2 regions of the Variovorax sp. FW305-3-2-15-B-LB1 genome follow, and region 1 is predicted to be linked to the other one. Evidence: riboswitches for the same ligand, from Rfam matches in the RefSeq annotation. Region 1 holds a riboswitch; the other holds the start of a gene.
The links. Region 1 has a riboswitch for cobalamin ahead of AC3WQR_RS00285 (TonB-dependent receptor). Riboswitches for the same ligand answer to the same signal wherever they lie in the genome.

Region 1 (8,499 bases):
GCTGCGCAGGCTGGTTGACGGCCCAGTCCTTCTGCGGTGCCAGCCGCACGCGGGCGCCGTTGGCACCGCCGCGCATGTCGGAGCCGCGGAAGGTGGAGGCAGAGGCCCACGCCGTCGACACCAGCTGCGCGGGCGTGAGGCCCGAGGCCAGCACCTTCTTCGTCAGCGCCGCGACGTCGTTGGCGTCGACCAGCGGGTGGTCGACGGCCGGGATCGGGTCTTGCCAGATGAGCTCCTCGGCCGGCACCTCGGGCCCGAGGTAGCGGGCGCGCGGGCCCATGTCGCGGTGCGTGAGCTTGAACCAGGCGCGCGCGAAGGCGTCGGCGAGCTGGTCGGGGTTGGCCAGGAAGCGGCGCGAGATCTTTTCGTAGGCCGGGTCCAGGCGCAGCGACAGGTCGGTCGTGAGCATGGTCGGCGCGTGGCGCTTGGAGGCGTCGTGCGCGTCGGGGATGGTGCCGGCACCGGCGCCGCCCTTGGCCACCCACTGGTGCGCGCCGGCGGGGCTCTTGGTCAGCTCCCATTCGTAGCCGAAGAGGTTCTCGAAGAAGTTGTTGCTCCACTTCGTGGGCGTGGTGGTCCACGTCACTTCGAGGCCGCTGGTGATGGTGTCGCCGCCCTTGCCGGTGCCGAAGCTGTTCTTCCAGCCGAAGCCCTGGTCTTCGAGGCCGGCGGCTTCGGGTTCCTTGCCGACGTTCGAGGCCGGCCCCGCGCCGTGCGTCTTGCCGAAGGTGTGGCCGCCGGCGATGAGCGCCACGGTTTCCTCGTCGTTCATGGCCATGCGGGCGAAGGTGTCGCGGATGTCATGCGCCGCGGCGATCGGGTCGGGGTTGCCGTCCGGGCCCTCGGGGTTCACGTAGATCAGGCCCATCTGCACGGCGCCCAGCGGGTTCTCGAGGTTGCGCGTGTGCGGCACCTTGCTGTCGTCGTCCTTCACGAGCACGCCGCGGTCTTTCTCGACGCCGGGCGAGCCCTGTGCGTAGCGCACGTCACCGCCCAGCCAGGTCTTCTCGCGGCCCCAGTACACGTCCTGGTCGGGCTCCCACACGTCGGGGCGGCCGCCGCCGAAGCCGAAGGTCTTGAAGCCCATGGTCTCGAGCGCGACGTTGCCGGTGAGGATCAGCAGGTCGGCCCAGGAAATCTTCTGGCCGTACTTCTGCTTGATCGGCCACAGCAGGCGGCGCGCCTTGTCCAGGCTCACGTTGTCGGGCCAGCTGTTGAGCGGCGCAAAGCGCTGCTGCCCGCGGCCGGCACCGCCGCGGCCGTCGCCGATGCGGTAGGTGCCGGCGCTGTGCCAGGCCATGCGGATGAAGAGCGGGCCGTAGTGGCCGAAGTCGGCGGGCCACCAGTCCTGCGAGTCGGTCATCAGTGCGGCGAGGTCTTTCTTCACCGCGGCGAGGTCCAGGCTCTGGAAGGCCTTGGCGTAGTCGAAACCGGCGCCCAGGGGATCGGATTTGGAGGAGTGCTGGTGCAGCAGGTCCAGGCGCAGCTGCTCGGGCCACCAGTCGCGGTTCGTGGTGCCGGCGCCGGTGGCCTGGCTGAACGGGCACTTCGCTTCGGTTTTCTCGTTGCTCATGGGGAGGCTCCTGTTGTTGGGGGGACGGGGGGACCGCTCAAATTCTGGATGAGAAAGGTGTCGATGCGAATAGAAGTGCTTTATGCCTACGATAGTTCGCGTCGCTTCCGTAGGGGTGTAGACGCAGGCCCGTAGAAGCCTGCGGGCTTCAAAGGTTGGGGGCCGTTCCTGCAAAATGGACCGATGCCCCACAGCGTCTCCCTCATCAATACGATTGCCGCCGGCCTGGGGTTGGCGCTGGTGTTCGGCTTTCTCGCGGCGCGGCTGCGATTACCGGCGCTGGTGGGGTACCTCCTGGCGGGCGTGATCATCGGCCCGTTCACGCCCGGCTTCGTGGCCGACGCGGGCATTGCCGCGCAGCTGGCCGAGATCGGTGTGATGCTGCTGATGTTCGGCGTGGGCCTGCATTTTTCGCTGGCCGACCTGCTCGCGGTGCGCAAGATCGCGCTGCCCGGCGCCATCGCGCAGATCGCGGTCGCCACGCTGCTCGGCGGCGGGCTGGCCATGTGGTGGGGCTGGAGCTGGGGCACGGCGCTGGTGTTCGGGCTGGCGCTGTCGGTGGCGAGCACGGTGGTGCTGCTGCGCGCGCTCGAGAGCCTGGGCATCCTCGATTCCTTCACCGGCCGCATCGCGGTGGGCTGGCTGGTGGTCGAAGACCTCGCGATGGTGCTGGTGCTCGTGCTGCTGCCGCCGCTGGCGGGCGCGCTGGGCAGCACCAAGGTCGACACCAGCGGCGACCCCGTCTGGCAGACGCTGGGCCTCACGCTGCTGCAGGTCGGCGGCTTCGTCGTGCTGATGCTGGTGGTGGGGCGGCGCGTGTTCCCGTGGATTCTGTGGCAGGTCACGCGCACCGGTTCGCGCGAGCTGTTCACGCTGTGCGTGGTGGCGGCGGCCGTGAGCATCGCCTTTGCCTCGGCGGCGCTGTTCGGCGTGTCGTTCGCGCTGGGCGCCTTCTTCGCCGGCATGGTGATGCGCGAGTCGCAGTTCAGCCACCGCGCGGCGCAGGAGTCGCTGCCGCTGCGCGATGCCTTTGCCGTGCTGTTCTTCGTGTCGGTCGGCATGCTGTTCGACCCCTCGGTGCTGGTGGAGCGCCCGCTGCAGGTGCTGGCCGTGGTGCTGGTGATCGTGCTGGGCAAGTCGCTCGCGGCCTGCGCGCTGGTGCTGGTGTTCCGCTACCCGCTGGCCACCGCGCTCACCGTGAGCGCGAGCCTGGCGCAGATCGGCGAGTTCTCGTTCATCCTGGCCGGGCTGGGCGTGTCGCTCGGCCTGCTGCCGGTGGAAGGGCAGAGCCTGGTGCTGGCGGGCGCGCTGATCTCCATCGCCACCAACCCGCTGTGGTTCAGCCTCATCGCGCCGCTGCAGAAATGGCTGCACGCGCATTCGAAGTTCGCACGCGAACTCGACGCGCGCAGCGACCCGCTGGCCGAACTGCCCATGACCACCGAGGCCAAGTACCTGTCGCGCCAGGTGGTGCTGGTCGGCTACGGCCGGGTGGGCCGGCGCATCGCCGCCGAGCTCGAGACGAACGACATCCCCTACGTGGTGGCCGAGCAGAACCGCGAGCTGGTCGAGAAGCTGCGCGAGGCCGGCATTCCCGCCGTGTGGGGCGACGCGGCCGACCCGGCGGTGCTGATCCAGGCGCACGTGGCGCGCGCCCGCGTGCTCGTGGTGGCCACGCCCGACGCCATGAACGTGCGCCAGATGATCGAAACCGCGCGCACGCTGAACCCCACCATCCAGACCGTGGTGCGCAGCCACAACGAGCAGGAAGCCCGCCTGCTGGCCGCCGAAACCGACGCGAAGGTGTTCCTGGGCGAACAGGAACTCGCCCAGGCCATGGCCCGCGATGTGGTGCAGCGCGCCGCCGCGATGGCGGTGCCAGCTTGACGATTCAAAGGTCCTCGATCACCAGCGTGCGATAGCGCTCGGCGATCGAGTAGGGCACGGTACGCACCAGTTCCATCACGCGCTCGGCGATGGCGCCGTCCTTGGTGCGGATCAGCAGGCCCGTGTGGCCTTCGTGGGCCAGCTGGATGAAGGCGCGCACCGTGTCGCCGTCGGTGCCGGCGGAGGGCAGGGGGCTGTGCGAGGCATGCACGGTCGGCGCGATTTCCGCCAGGACGGTTTCGGCCGGTATCAGGTAGACCTCGTCGCCGCTCACGATGCCTTTCGCGATCAGCCCGTGGCCGATGCGGCTGGCATCTTCGACGCTCGGAAACATCACCAGGGAGTAACCGGTCGGGTAGAACGCGCCACCGAAGGCGGCGCGCATGTTGGGTTCAAGCGTGAAATGTTTCATGCTGACTCCTTGTTCTGATGCAACTCCCCACCCCTAACATTAGGCCGCGCGGCGTCCATGCACTGTAGGAGAAGCCCTAGTACTGACAACCGCGCCGGCCCCTTGCCCGTACAAAGGCGAGTTCATTCCCTGTTTCATTTCTCTGATCGTCATGCCTTCGCCGAGAGACATCGCACTCACCGTCCACGAACTGGAAGAAGGGGAGTTCTATTGGGTGCTGATGGAGGCCGTCGACGGCTCGCCCGGCGACTCCACCCATGTGTACGTGCCGCTCGAAGCCGCCCACGAGCCCTACGCCACGTATTCGAATGCACTGGTGGCCGGCGTGGCGGTGCTGCGGCGGCTGTTCGGGCCCGACGGCAAGCCCGTCTGACGGGGCCCGCGGGGGCGCCGCCGCAGGGCGCTCCCTATAATCCCGGCGGTTGGAAACATTGGTTCACACCGGTGTCGTCCAACACCCCACGGTTCGAAGGTGCCCTGCACGACCAGTCACAGGATTGGCGGCGGGGTTAAACGGGAAGCAGGTGCGAGGCGTCGTTTTTTCGAACGACCCTTCCATTCCTGCGCTGCCCCCGCAACGGTCAGCGGACATCGACACCCTCAGGCCCCGGCGATCTTTCGCCCGGGCAGCCACTGCGCTTCGGCGTGGGAAGGCGAGGGCTTCGGCGCCGAGGTGCATGCATTGCACCCCGACGCACTCCGCGAGCCCGGATACCGGCCTTCGCAACCGCCTTCGGATGCTGCGGGAGTGCGTGTCCGGGCCTGCCGCTTTTCCCTCGCGCGAAACGGCACCGCCCCTCGTCTCTTCTCCCTCGGCGTCCGCGATCGGTCAGGAGCCTGCGGGGACGCGGGCCGGAGGAGAAGTCGGATGAATCGCATTGCATCGCCGCCGCGCGATCGCTCGGGCCCGCCCCTGCAACGGGCGCGCCTTTCGGGTCTTTCAGGTCTTTCACTGGGGCTCGGCCTCGCTTGCGGGCCAGTTCTCGCCCAGTCGGGCGACACGGCCGGTCGCCCCAGCCTCACCCCCGTGCAGGTCGAAGCCAGCCGCCACACGCCGCTGGCCCTGGACGAGCCCACGCAGACCGGCAGCCGTCTGGGCCTCACGCCGCTCGAAACGCCGGCCAGCATCGAGGTGCTCACCGGCGACACGATCCGCGCGCGCGGCGACGTGTCGGTGGTCGAGGCCGCGAGCCGCGCCACCGGCATCACGGGCTCGCCCGCGCCGGGCAACGGCGGCTCGTCGCTGTCGGCGCGCGGCTTCAACGGCCACGGCTCGGTGATGCAGCTGTACGACGGCACGCGCCTGTACGTGGGCGCGGGCACCGTCACCTTCCCGTTCGACACCTGGTCGACCGACCGCATCGAGGTGCTGCGCGGCGCCGCTTCGGTGATGTTCGGCGAAGGCGCCATCGGCGGCGCAATCAACGTGGTGCCCAAGAAGCCCACGCGCGGCCCGATTCGCAACGAGGCGCTCGTGAGCGTCGGCTCCGACGCCACGCGCCAGGTCGCCTTCGGCAGCGGCGGGGCGATCAACGACATGCTCTCGTACCGCTTCGACATCAGCCACCGGAAAACCGACGGCTTCATGCGGCGCGGCGAGGCCGAGAGCCTGGCTGTGGGCGGCGCGGTGCGGCTGGACGTGTCGCCGCGGCTGCAGTTCACGCTCTCGCACGACGAGGGCCGCCAGACGCCGCAGCGCTATTTCGGCGTGCCGCTCATCAACGGCCGCCTGAGCAGCCTGAACCGCGAACAGAACTACAACCTCGACGACGCCGAGGTCAAGTACCGCGACCGCTGGACCCGCCTCGATGCGCAGTGGACGCCCAACGACGCCGTCACCGTGCGCAACCAGCTCTATCGCCTGGACAGCAAGCGCCACTGGCGCGACAGCGAAACCTACACCTACAGCGCCACCACGAACCGCGTGACGCGCGGCGACTACCTGGAGATCGGCCACGACCAGGAACAGATCGGCAACCGCACCGACGCCACCTTCAAGCACGCGCTGTTCGGCCTGAAGAACCAGGTGCTGGTGGGCTTCGATGTGAACCGCATCGACTTCCTGAACTCGAGCGACACGCCCTACGGCGGGCGCTCGGTGGTCGATGCCTTCGTGTTCAACCCCGGCTACTACGCTTCGCCCACGCCCTACCTGCCGCGCTACAAGACCAAGACCAGCACCTACGCCTTCTTCGCCGAAGACAAGCTGGCCTTCAACGAACACTGGTCGGTGGTCGGCAGCCTGCGCTGGGACCACGCGAAGATCGTGCGCACCGACCCGCAGAACCGCGCCCCGCGCCTGGACAAGACCTTCGAGTACGCCACCGGCCGCCTCGGCGTGGTCTACGCGCCCGACGCCGCGCAGTCGTTCTATGCGCAGGTGGCGCGCGCGGCCGATCCGCTCACGGGGCTCATCAGCACCTCGGCCACGCAGGTGCCGTTCGAGCTCAGCGTCGGCAAGCAGGTCGAGGTCGGCTACAAGCGCCAGCTGGCCGAGGGCCGCGGCGCCTGGAGCGTGGCCGCCTACCGCATCGAGAAGACCAAGCTGCTGTCGCGCGACGCGAACGATCCGACCGTCGTGCAGCAGATCGGCAAGCAGTCGTCCGAAGGCATCGAGGCCACGCTCGACCTGGCGCTCACTTCCACGCTGCGTCTCGAAGCCAACGCCGCGCGGCTGCGCGCGCGCTACGACGACTTCAACGAGGCGGTCGGCAAGTCGCTGGTCTCGCGTGCGGGCAACACACCGGCCGGCGTGCCCGAGGTGGCGGCCAACCTGTGGCTGCACTGGCGCTTCCTGCCGCAGTGGGAGGCCGAGCTGGGCGTGCGCCACGTCGGCGCGCGGCAGGTCGATGCGGCTAACACGCGGCGGATCGGCTCCTACACCGTGGCCGATGCGGGCGTGAGCTGGCAGGCGAACCCGTCGCTCAAGCTCGCGCTGCGTGCCTACAACCTGGCCGACCGCAGGTACCCGGTCTCGTTCTCGAACGGCGGTAACCAGTGGCTGCTGGGCCGTCCGCGCTCGTTCGAGCTGTCGGCGTTCGTGACTTTCTGAGCATGGCCGCATGAGCACCGCATGGCAACGCACATGGCCCCCGCTGCGGCGGGCGCTGTACTGGACGCACCGATGGCTGGGCATCGGCGGCTGCCTGCTGTTCGTCATGTGGTTTGTCTCGGGTGTGGTCATGATGTACGTGGGGTACCCGAACCTCACGGACGAAGAGCGGCTCGCGGGGCTCGCCCCGGTGCGCTTCGAACAGGCGGTGGTCACGCCGTCTGCCGCGCTCGAGGCGCTGCCGCCCGCGGTGCGCACGCAGCCGCCCCGGCGCATGGCGCTGGAGATGCAGGCCGGCACCGACGCGCAGCCCGTGTGGCGCATCGTCGATGCGCGCGGCGGGCGGCATGCCGTGTCCGCGCGCGACGCCCGTGTGCTCGGATCGGTCGATGCGGCGCAGGCCGAGGCCATCGCCCGCGACTTCTCCGCACAGCCTGGCGCACGCTGGGCCGAGACGTTGGAGCGCGACCAGTGGACCGTGCCGCAGGGCCTGAACCCGCTGCGCCCGCTGCACCGCATCGAAGTCGGCGACGCGGCGGGCACCGAGCTGTACGTGTCCTCGCGCACCGGCGAGGTGGTGCGCGACACCACGCGCGCCGAGCGCTTCTGGAACTGGCTGGGCGCCGTGCCGCACTGGATCTACTTCACGCCGCTGCGCGCCGACCCGCCGCTGTGGCACGACGTGGTCGTGTGGCTGTCGGCCGCCTGCATCGTCTCGGCCGTGACGGGCATCGTCATCGGCATCCTGCGCATCCGGCTGCGGCGGCGCTTTCGCAGCGGCGCTGTCACGCCGTACACCGGATGGATGGCCTGGCATCACATCGCGGGGCTCATCGGCGGCTTCTTCGTGCTGACCTGGATCGTGAGCGGCTGGCTGTCGATGAATCCCAATGGCTGGTTCCAGCGCGCACCCGCCGATGCGGCCGCGATGGCGCGCTACACGGGCACCGGCGCCTCGCCGTTCCCCTGGCCGCCGGCCGTGGCGCCGGCAGGCGAGGGCGCCGGCGCACCGCGTGAGGCGCTGCTGATGGGGTTCGATGGCAAGCCGCTGCTGCAACTGCGCGATGCGCAGGCCCGCGTGCGTGTGATCGATGCCGCCACCGGTGCCCCGGCCGTTATCGCCCGCGAGGACATCGTGCGCGCCGCCGCCCGCCTGCGCCCCGGCGCAACGATCACGCAGGCCACGCTGCAGACGCAGGAAGACTTCCACTGGTACGGCCACCACCGCACGCGCGTGCTGCCCGTGTGGCGGCTCGAGTTCGACGACGCCGCGCGCAGCTGGCTCTACATCGACCCGACGAGCGGCCAGGTGGCCGGCAGCAACGACCGCAACGCGCGGCTGCGCCGCTGGCTCTTCAACGCCGCGCACAGCCTCGACTTTCCCTGGCTCATCCAGTACCGGCCCGTCTGGGACCTGGTGGTGTGGTTCCTGTCGGTCATCGGCGTCGTCGCTTCGGCGAGCGGCGTGGTGATCGGCTGGCGACGGCTGCGGCGCAAGCCACAGCCTTCGCCTGTTCAGCGGGGGCTGCAAGGCTCCCGGGTTTCATGACGGGGACTTGCGCAAGCCAGTCCATC
Region 2 (8,499 bases), on a different contig from region 1:
GCCACCGCAATGGGAAAGCCCAGCGCCGCGCTGGTCGCCACCGCGTTGTGGATCGCCACGTTGCACCAGGTCATGAACGGCACGCTGATGAAGCCGCCGCCCGCGCCCACCAGGCCCGAGATGAAGCCGATGATGCCGCCCGCCGCGAGCTGGCCGCCGGTGCCGGGCATCTGGCGCGTGGGCTTGGGCTTCTTGTCGAGGAACATCTGCGTGGCCGAGAAGCCCACGAACAGCGCAAAGAAGATGGCCAGCGCCGTGCCCTTGAGCAGCGCGAACACGCCCAGGCTGCCCGCGAGGCTGCCGATGACGATGCCGGGTGCCAGGCGCTGCACGATGTCCCAGCGCACCGCGCCGCGCTTGTGGTGCGCGCGCACGCTGGACACCGACGTGAAGATGATCGTCGCCATCGAGGTTGCGATCGCCATCTTCACCGCCAGGTCGGCCGGCACGCCGCGCTGGCCCATGATGATCGTGATGAACGGCACCATCAGCATGCCGCCGCCGATGCCCAGGAGGCCCGCGAGGAAACCGGTGCCCAGGCCGAGCGCGGCGAGTTCGGCGATCAGGAGGGGGTCGAGCAGGGCAGCGAGGTTCACGGGAGGATGGAGAAAGAACGAGCGGCTGAAAAAGCAACGGCCCCGTGCGGTGAAGCAGGGGGCCGTGGCGGGAAAAGGTGTCTGCAGATGGTGTGCCGGACCCGCATCCTGAACCAGGGTTCAGGTGGGCGAGGGCAGCAGGACTTCGGGTTCATCTGACGCGAGATGATCACGCCCGTCAAGCGATGTACCAAGCCCGGCTCCGGAGAGCATTGGAACAAGGAAATATTAAGCCCGACACGTCTGCAGACAAAACGGATTTTACGCCCCGGATGTGCCGGGCCGCGCGCCCTCAGAGCAAATGTCCATCGCCCGCCAGGGCCTGATCGAGTCTCTGAATGAGCTGGGCGGCCTTCGGGTCGGTGTCGGTGGCGGTTTCTTCCGTGCTGCTGGCCGCGACGGGGGCCGGTGCGGCGGCAGCAGCGGCCTGCTGGGCCGCGAGATCGAAAGCCAGGTTCAGCGAGGCGAGCACGGCGATGCGGTCGCGTGCCTTCACCTTGCCCGCGTCGCGGATCTTGCACATGGCCGCGTCCACGCGGTCGACGGCCTCGCGCAGTTGCGCTTCGCCGCCGTCGGGACAGCCGAGCAAGTAGCTCTGGCCCATGATCTGTACTTCAATCTGCTTCATGCGTGATGGGAATCTTCGGAAGGGGGTTCGGCCGGCAGCCGTTCGAGCAGGGCATCGAGGCGAGTGCGGGCTGCGGCGAGCCGCGACTTCAGGCCGTCGCGTTCACGCGTGAGCGCATCGACCTGTTCCTGCAGCAGCGCGTTGGTGCGCTGCACCTCTTCGTGACGCACGAGCAGGCGTTCCACACGCTCGGCGATCTGGTCGATGGGGCTGGAGGCGGGCATGGTTGGCGATTGTAGTTTCCCGGGAATTCGGAACATCCGGCGCACCGCGCGGGGCGCGCACCGGACGTGGCCGAGATTCTGGGGCCTGCGCCGCCCGTGATCAAACACGGTGTGGTGCGCGCGCCCCGTGGGCGCCCCGTGGGCCTAAAATCCTGCCCGTTGGTGCTCGCGGCGTGGTTCGCACGGCGCAGTTCAACGGGAAGCAGGAGTGGACGCCCCCCGGGGCCGAAGCCGCCTGCGCTGCCCCCGCAACGGTCAAGCAGACGACGCCGCAACGCGTCACCCCTTTCCATCCAGCCACTGGGCGCCCTGAAACAGGTGCCTGGGAAGGCGGCAAAGGGTCGATCTGCCAGCCCGGATACCGGCCAACAAGGCGGCTGCCGCATCGGCAGCCATGACGCCCATGGCGCCGGCGGGGAAGCCGGCCAGGGCATAGAAGTTCGTTCGGTTCACCCCATGATTTCCTGTGTTTCCCTCTCCAGCGGCCGCGCCAGCGTGCGCCGCAACCGTCCCGCGTGCCTGCCGCTGACGCTCGCCCTGGCCTCGGCCTTCGGCGGCCTGGCCCTGGTGCCGCTGGCTGCGCAAGCGCAAGCCGCCGCGACGCTCGACGAGACCGTCGTCACCGCCAACCGCACGCCGCAGGCGCTGTCGGACCTGGTGGGCGATGTCTCCATCATCGACCGCAAGACCATCGAGCGCAGCGGCGCGACCGGCGTGGCCGACGTGCTCGCGCGCCTGCCGGGCATGGAGATCTCGCGCAGCGGCGGCGTGGGCAATGCCACCAGCGTGTTCATCCGCGGCGCCGAGTCGCGCTTCACCGCGGTCTACCTGGACGGCGTGCGCATCGATTCGCAATCGACCGGCGGCGCCGGCTGGGAAGGCATTCCGCTCGCGCAGATCGACCGCATCGAAGTGCTGCGCGGCCCGGCCGCCGCGGTGTACGGCTCGGACGCCGTGGGCGGCGTGATCCAGCTCTTCACCAAGCGCGGCGAGGAGGGCGTGTCGCCCTACGCCGGCATCGGCTTCGGCAGCCACGGCCTGCGCCGGATCGAAGGCGGCGTGAGCGGCAAGTCGGGCCTGCTCGACTACTCGTTCGGCGTGGCGCATGAGGAAAGCAAGGGCTTCAACATCCAGCCCATCGCCAAACGCACGCCCTCGAAAGACGGCTTCACCAACCCCGACCGCGACGGCTACCGCAGCACCTCGGGCAACCTGAAGCTGGGTTTCCAGATCACGCCCGACCAGCGCATCGACGCCACCTTGCTCACCAGCAACACCGAGGCGGCCTACGACCCGTCGGTGAGCTTTCGCACCAAGCCGCCGATCACCTTCCGCAACGACGTGTCGACCAACGAGCTGCGCACCGCCGGGCTGACCTGGTCGGCCAAGTGGAACGACATCTACAGCACCCGCCTGCAGGTGACCGATTCGCAGACCGTCTACAAGACCCAACCCTCGTTCTACCGCACCGAGACCCGCCTGCGCGGCTACCTGTTCCAGAACGAATTCCGTTTCGGCGCCCACCTGGTGACCGCCACGCTCGAGCGCCGCGAAGACGCGCTCGAGAACGCGCCCACCACCTCGGCCAAGCTGTTCTCGCGCGACCGCTCGCAGAACGCCGCCGCACTGGGCTACGGTTACGTGAAGGGCCCGCATTCGCTGCAGCTGCACGTGCGCCATGACGACGACAGCGAGTTCGGCGGCAAGACCACCGGCAGCGCCGCCTACGGCTACGCGATCACGCCGAGCCTGCGCGCCACCGTGTCGGCCGGCACCGCGTTCCGCGCGCCCACGCTGTACCAGCGCTTCAGCGAATACGGCCTGGCGAGCCTGCAGCCCGAATCGAGCCGCAACGTCGAGCTGGGCCTGCAGTACACGGCCGGCGCCACGCAGGCCGGCATCGTGCTGTACCGCAACCGGGTGCAGAACCTCATCGTGTTCGACGGCAGCGCCAAGGGTTGCCAGTCGTCGTTCGGCTGCTACGCCAGCACGGCGCGTGCGCGCTACCAGGGCGTGACGCTCACGGGCGGCCACCGCATCGGCGACGTTACGCTGCGCGCCTCGCTCGACTACCAGGACCCGCGCGACCTCGCCACCGACCACCTGCTGGCACGCCGCGCCCGGGCCCACGGCACGCTGGGCGCCGACTGGCGCATCGCCGGCTGGACGCTGGGCGCCGAGCTCCAGAGCTCGGGCAAGCGCTACGACGACGCAGCCAACACCGTCAAGCTCGGCGGCTACACGCTGCTGAACCTGTCGGCCAGCACGCAGATCACGCGCGACCTGAACCTGGTGGCGCGCGTGGACAATGTGGGCGACAAGGACTACCAGTTCGCACGGCTCTACGCCACCGGGGGCCGCACCGCGTACGTCGGACTCAAGTGGACTCCGCAGTAAACACCCGCCGCCCTTCGCCCGGCGCAGCCGTCACCTGCGCCGCGGTGCTCGTGGCCGCGCCGGCCTCGGGGCAGGGCAAGACCACGGTCGCGGCCGCGCTCGCGCGGCTGCAAGTGCGCCAGGGCCGCCGCGTGCGGGCCTTCAAGTGCGGTCCCGACTTCCTCGATCCGCACTGGCTCGCGCTGGCCACCGGCGCGCCGGTGCATTCGCTCGACCTGTGGATGACCGGCGAGGCCGACTGCCGCGCGCGCCTGCATGCCGCCGCGAGCGAGGCCGACCTGGTGATCGTCGAAGGCGTGATGGGCCTGTTCGACGGCACGCCCAGCGCGGCCGAGCTGGCCGAGCGCCTGGGCCTGCCCGTGCTGGCCGTGATCGACGCCCAGGCCATGACCGGCACCTTCGGCGCGCTGGCCTACGGCCTGCAGAATTTCCGCCCGGGCCTGCCCTGGGCTGGCGTGCTGGCCAACCGCGTGGCCGGCGAGCGCCATGCCGACATGCTGAAGGACGCATTGCGCGAACCCGGCGACTGGCTCGGCGCCTTGCCGCGCAGCGCCGATTTCGCGCTGCCCGAACGCCACCTGGGGCTGGTCGGTGCCGCCGAACTCGGCGATGCGATGGTGCGGCTCGACGCTGCGGCCGACGTGCTCGCCGCCACGCCGCTGGGGCAGCGCACGCCCGGGCAGCTGCCGCAGGTGCGCTTCGAGCCCGCGCCGACGGCGCCCGTCGCGCCGTTGCTGGCCGGACGCACCATCGCCATCGCGCGCGACACGGCGTTCTCGTTCATCTACCCGGCCAACCTCGAGGTGCTCGAGGCTCTCGGCGCGCGGCTCGCGTTCTTCTCGCCGCTGGCCGACGAACCGCTGCCGCCCTGCGACGCCGCCTGGCTGCCCGGCGGCTACCCCGAGCTGCATGCGGCCGTGCTGTCGGCCAGCGACCGGTTGCGGCTCTCGCTCGCCAACCACGTCACGGCCGGCAAACCGATCTGGGCCGAGTGCGGCGGCATGATGGCGCTGTTCGACGAACTCGCCACGCGCGACGACGCCGAGCCGACCGACGTGCACCGCCTCTGGGGCGTGCTGCCGGGGCGGGCCGTCATGCAGAAGCGGCTGGCCGGCCTGGGCCCGCAGCAGCTCGACCTGGGCGCGCATGCCTTGCGCGGCCACACCTTCCACTACTCGCGCTGCGAGACGCCGCTCGCGCCCGCCGCGCGCACTGTCGGCACGCGCGGCGGCGAGGCGCTGTACGTGCACGGGCCCGTGCGCGCGAGCTACTTTCATGCGTGGTTCGCGTCCAGCCCGGAAGCGACCGCGCGGCTCTTCAGCGCCATGCCCCTCGAACTCGACAGCCACGCCGCACAGGCGCCCCCCGATGCCCCTCACTGAGCACGAATTCATCCTCGGCGGCCAGAAAAGCGGCAAGTCGCGCCGCGCCGAACAGCGCGCGGCCGACTGGCTGGCGTCCGGGCCCGCATCGCGCCGCGCGGTGCTGATCGCCACCGCGCAGGCCCACGACGACGAGATGCGCGAGCGCATCGCCCGCCACCAGGCCGACCGCGCCGAGCGCGTGCCCGGTCTGCAGACCCTCGAGGAGCCGATCGAGCTGGGGCGCGCCATCGTCACGCAGAGCGCGCCCGACACGCTCGTGGTGGTCGACTGCCTCACGCTGTGGCTCACCAACCTGCTGATGCCGCTGCGCACCGAAGGCGCCGCCGTGGTCACGCGCACGCCCTCGGCGCACGCCACGCTGCTGCTCATCGCGCTGCGCGAGGCGCGCGGGCCGGTGGTGCTGGTCGGCAACGAGATCGGGCTGGGCGTGATCCCGCTGGGCCGCGAGACCCGCGCTTTCGTCGACGTGCTCGGCCGGCTGAACCAGGACGTGGCGGCCGCGTGCCACCGCGCGACGCTGATGGTCGCCGGCCTGCCGCTGACGTTGAAGGCACCTGGCGCATGAGCTTCGATCGCGTGAAGACCTGGTTGCGCGCGTCGTTGCTCGGGCTCGCCCTGGTGGTGGGCGCGCATGCGGCGCAGGCCGTCGATGTGGTCGACGAGCGCGGCGTCACCGTGCACCTGCCGCAGCCGCCGCAGCGCATCGTCTCGCTGCTGCCGTCGCTGACCGAAGGCGTCTGCGCACTCGGCGCCTGCGACCGCCTGATCGGCGTCGACCGTTATTCCAACTCGCCCGCGCAGGTGCGCGCGCTGCCGCAGCTCGGCGGCGGGATCGATCCGAATGTCGAAGCCGTCGTCGCGCTCAAGCCCGACGTGGTGCTGCTCGCCAAATCGTCGCGCGTCACGCAGCGGCTCGAGGCACTGGGCCTGAAGGTGATCGTGCTCGAACCCAAGAGCCACGCCGACGTGCGCCGCGTGCTGGGCGCGCTCGACCAGGTTCTCGGCACGCACGAGGCGCCCGCTGTTTGGCGCGCCATCGATGCGGCCGTGTCGGCCGCGGCGCAGTCGCTGCCCGCCAGCGCCAAAGGCCTGCGCGTGTACTTCGAGGTCAACACCGGCCCTTACGCGGCAGGCGGCTCGTCCTTCATCGGCGAGACGCTCGCGCGGCTGGGCGTGAAGAACATCGTGCCGGCGTCGCTCGGCCCCTTTCCCAAGCTCAACCCCGAGTTCGTCGTGCGCGCGAACCCCGACCTCATCATGGTCAGCGTGCGCAGCGCGATGGGGCTGGAGCAGCGACCCGGCTGGGGCGGCATCCGCGCGGTGCGCGAAGGCCGCGTGTGCCGCTTCGACGCCGAGCAGACCGACGTGGTCGTGCGCCCCGGCCCACGCATGGACGAGGCCGCGCGCCTGATGGCGCAGTGCCTGGCGGACAAGGGGCGGTGAGCGGCATGCATTCCGCGCACCTGCGTCGCGTGCTGCTGCTCGGTGCCGGCCTGCTGGTGCTGGGCGCGGCGCTGCTGCTCTTCGGCCTGGGCATCGGCAGCACCGGTTTCCAGAGCCTGCTGTCCGCGCGGCACGACCCGGTGGCGCTGCAGATCGTCTGGGACATCCGCCTGCCGCGCACCCTCGGCGCATGGCTGGCGGGCGCGCTGCTCGGGCTTGCGGGCGCGGTGGCGCAGGGCCTCTTCCGCAACCCGCTGGCCGACCCGTACCTGCTGGGCAGCGCCTCGGGCGCGTCGCTGGCCGTGGCACTGGCGCTGATGCTGTTCGGTGGCTCCGTCACCAGCACGCAATGGGTGATGCGCCTGGGGCTCACCGGTGCGGCCTTTGTCGGTGCCGTGGCCGCGGTGCTGCTCACGCTCACGCTGGCGCGTGGCGTGCAGCAGACCCTGCGGCTGTTGCTGGCGGGCGTGATCGTCGGCGTGGTGCTGGGCGCCGCCAAGGACCTCATCACCATCGCCTCGGCCGACATTCTTCAGGCGTTGCAGGGCTTCGTGCTCGGCAGCACCGGGCTGGTCGGCTGGGCCGCCTGCGCCGTGATGGCGGCGGTCGGTGCGGCCTGCCTGCTGCTGGCCTGGGCGCTCGCGCCGGTGCTCGACGGGCTCGCGCTCGGCGAGGCCACGGCGCGCAGCCTGGGCCTGCCGCTGGGCGCCATGCGCGCCGCGCTGGTGGCGGTGCTGGCGCTGGCGACCGGTGCCGCCGTCGCGCAGACCGGCCTCATTGCTTTCGTCGGCCTGGCCGCGCCGCACCTGGTGCGTTCGGTGGTCAAGACCACGCATGCGCGGCTGATCGTGCTGTCGGCGTTGATGGGCGGGCTGCTGCTGATGGCGGCCGACCTGCTGGCGCGCTGGCTGATCGCGCCGCAAGAGCTTCCGGTGGGCGTGCTCACCGCGGTGCTCGGCGGCAGCTACCTGCTGTGGCTGATGCACCGGCGCGGCGCGAAGGGAGGCGGCCTATGAGCCGCACGCCATCCGCCGCGCTCGAAGCGCACGGCCTCAGCGCCACGCTCGGGTCGGTCGAGGTGCTGCACGGCATCGACCTGTCGCTCGCGGCCGGCCGCTGGACCAGCATCGTCGGACCGAACGGGGCCGGCAAGTCGACGTTGTTGAAAGCGCTGGCTGGGTTGCTCGCACACCGCGGCGAAGTGCGGCTCTTCGGCGAAGCGCAGGCGGCCGTGCCGGCCCGCGTGCGTGCCCGGCGTTTGTCATGGCTGGGCCAGAGCGGCACGGGTGAGGGCAGTGCCGACGATTTGATGGTCTACGACGTCGCGATGCTCGGGCGGCTGCCTCATCAGCGCTGGCTCGCGGCACCCAGCGAAGCCGATCGCGATGCGGTGGAGCGCGCATTGCGCAGCACCCAGGCCTGGGACTGGCGCGACCGTCCGCTGGGGCAGTTGTCGGGCGGCGAACGCCAGCGCGTGCTGCTGGCGCGTGCGCTGGCGGTCGAGGCCGAACTGCTGCTGATGGACGAGCCGCTGGCCAACCTCGATCCGCCGCATCAGGCCGACTGGATGCAGACGGCGCGCGCACTGGTGGCCCAAGGCCGCACCGTGGTCAGCGTGCTGCACGAACTGCCGATGGCACTGGCCGCGGACGAATTGGTGGTGATGAACCGGGGGCGGGTGGTGCACCACGGTGCTTGCGCCGATCCTGCGACGCATGCTGCGCTCGAACAGGTGTTCGACCACCGGATTCGCGTGCATCGCGTGGCAGATCAATGGATCGCATTGCCGCTATGAAGCCTCGCGCATCAAGTCATTCGGGGCGCGC

Region 2: linked by a shared signal. The riboswitch ahead of AC3WQR_RS12370 (TonB-dependent receptor domain-containing protein) and the one ahead of AC3WQR_RS00285 (TonB-dependent receptor) in region 1 are both predicted to bind cobalamin.

The regions. Positions count from the first base shown of each region.
Region 1 covers NZ_JBYSZY010000001.1:48,746-57,244, reverse strand. Annotated here, with positions in the region: gene katG (catalase/peroxidase HPI) at 1-1,573, opposite strand, end outside; gene AC3WQR_RS00300 (cation:proton antiporter domain-containing protein) at 1,757-3,460, shown strand; gene AC3WQR_RS00295 (hypothetical protein) at 3,465-3,872, opposite strand; gene AC3WQR_RS00290 (hypothetical protein) at 4,024-4,245, shown strand; cobalamin riboswitch at 4,327-4,609, shown strand; gene AC3WQR_RS00285 (TonB-dependent receptor) at 4,900-6,924, shown strand; gene AC3WQR_RS00280 (PepSY domain-containing protein) at 6,935-8,473, shown strand.
Region 2 covers NZ_JBYSZY010000015.1:102,987-111,485, forward strand. Annotated here, with positions in the region: gene AC3WQR_RS12355 (sulfite exporter TauE/SafE family protein) at 1-596, opposite strand, end outside; gene AC3WQR_RS12360 (cell division protein ZapA) at 889-1,224, opposite strand; gene AC3WQR_RS12365 (hypothetical protein) at 1,221-1,448, opposite strand; cobalamin riboswitch at 1,592-1,832, shown strand; gene AC3WQR_RS12370 (TonB-dependent receptor domain-containing protein) at 1,905-3,845, shown strand; gene AC3WQR_RS12375 (cobyrinic acid a,c-diamide synthase CobB) at 3,830-5,227, shown strand; gene AC3WQR_RS12380 (bifunctional adenosylcobinamide kinase/adenosylcobinamide-phosphate guanylyltransferase) at 5,214-5,795, shown strand; gene AC3WQR_RS12385 (ABC transporter substrate-binding protein) at 5,792-6,673, shown strand; gene AC3WQR_RS12390 (FecCD family ABC transporter permease) at 6,679-7,689, shown strand; gene AC3WQR_RS12395 (ABC transporter ATP-binding protein) at 7,686-8,468, shown strand.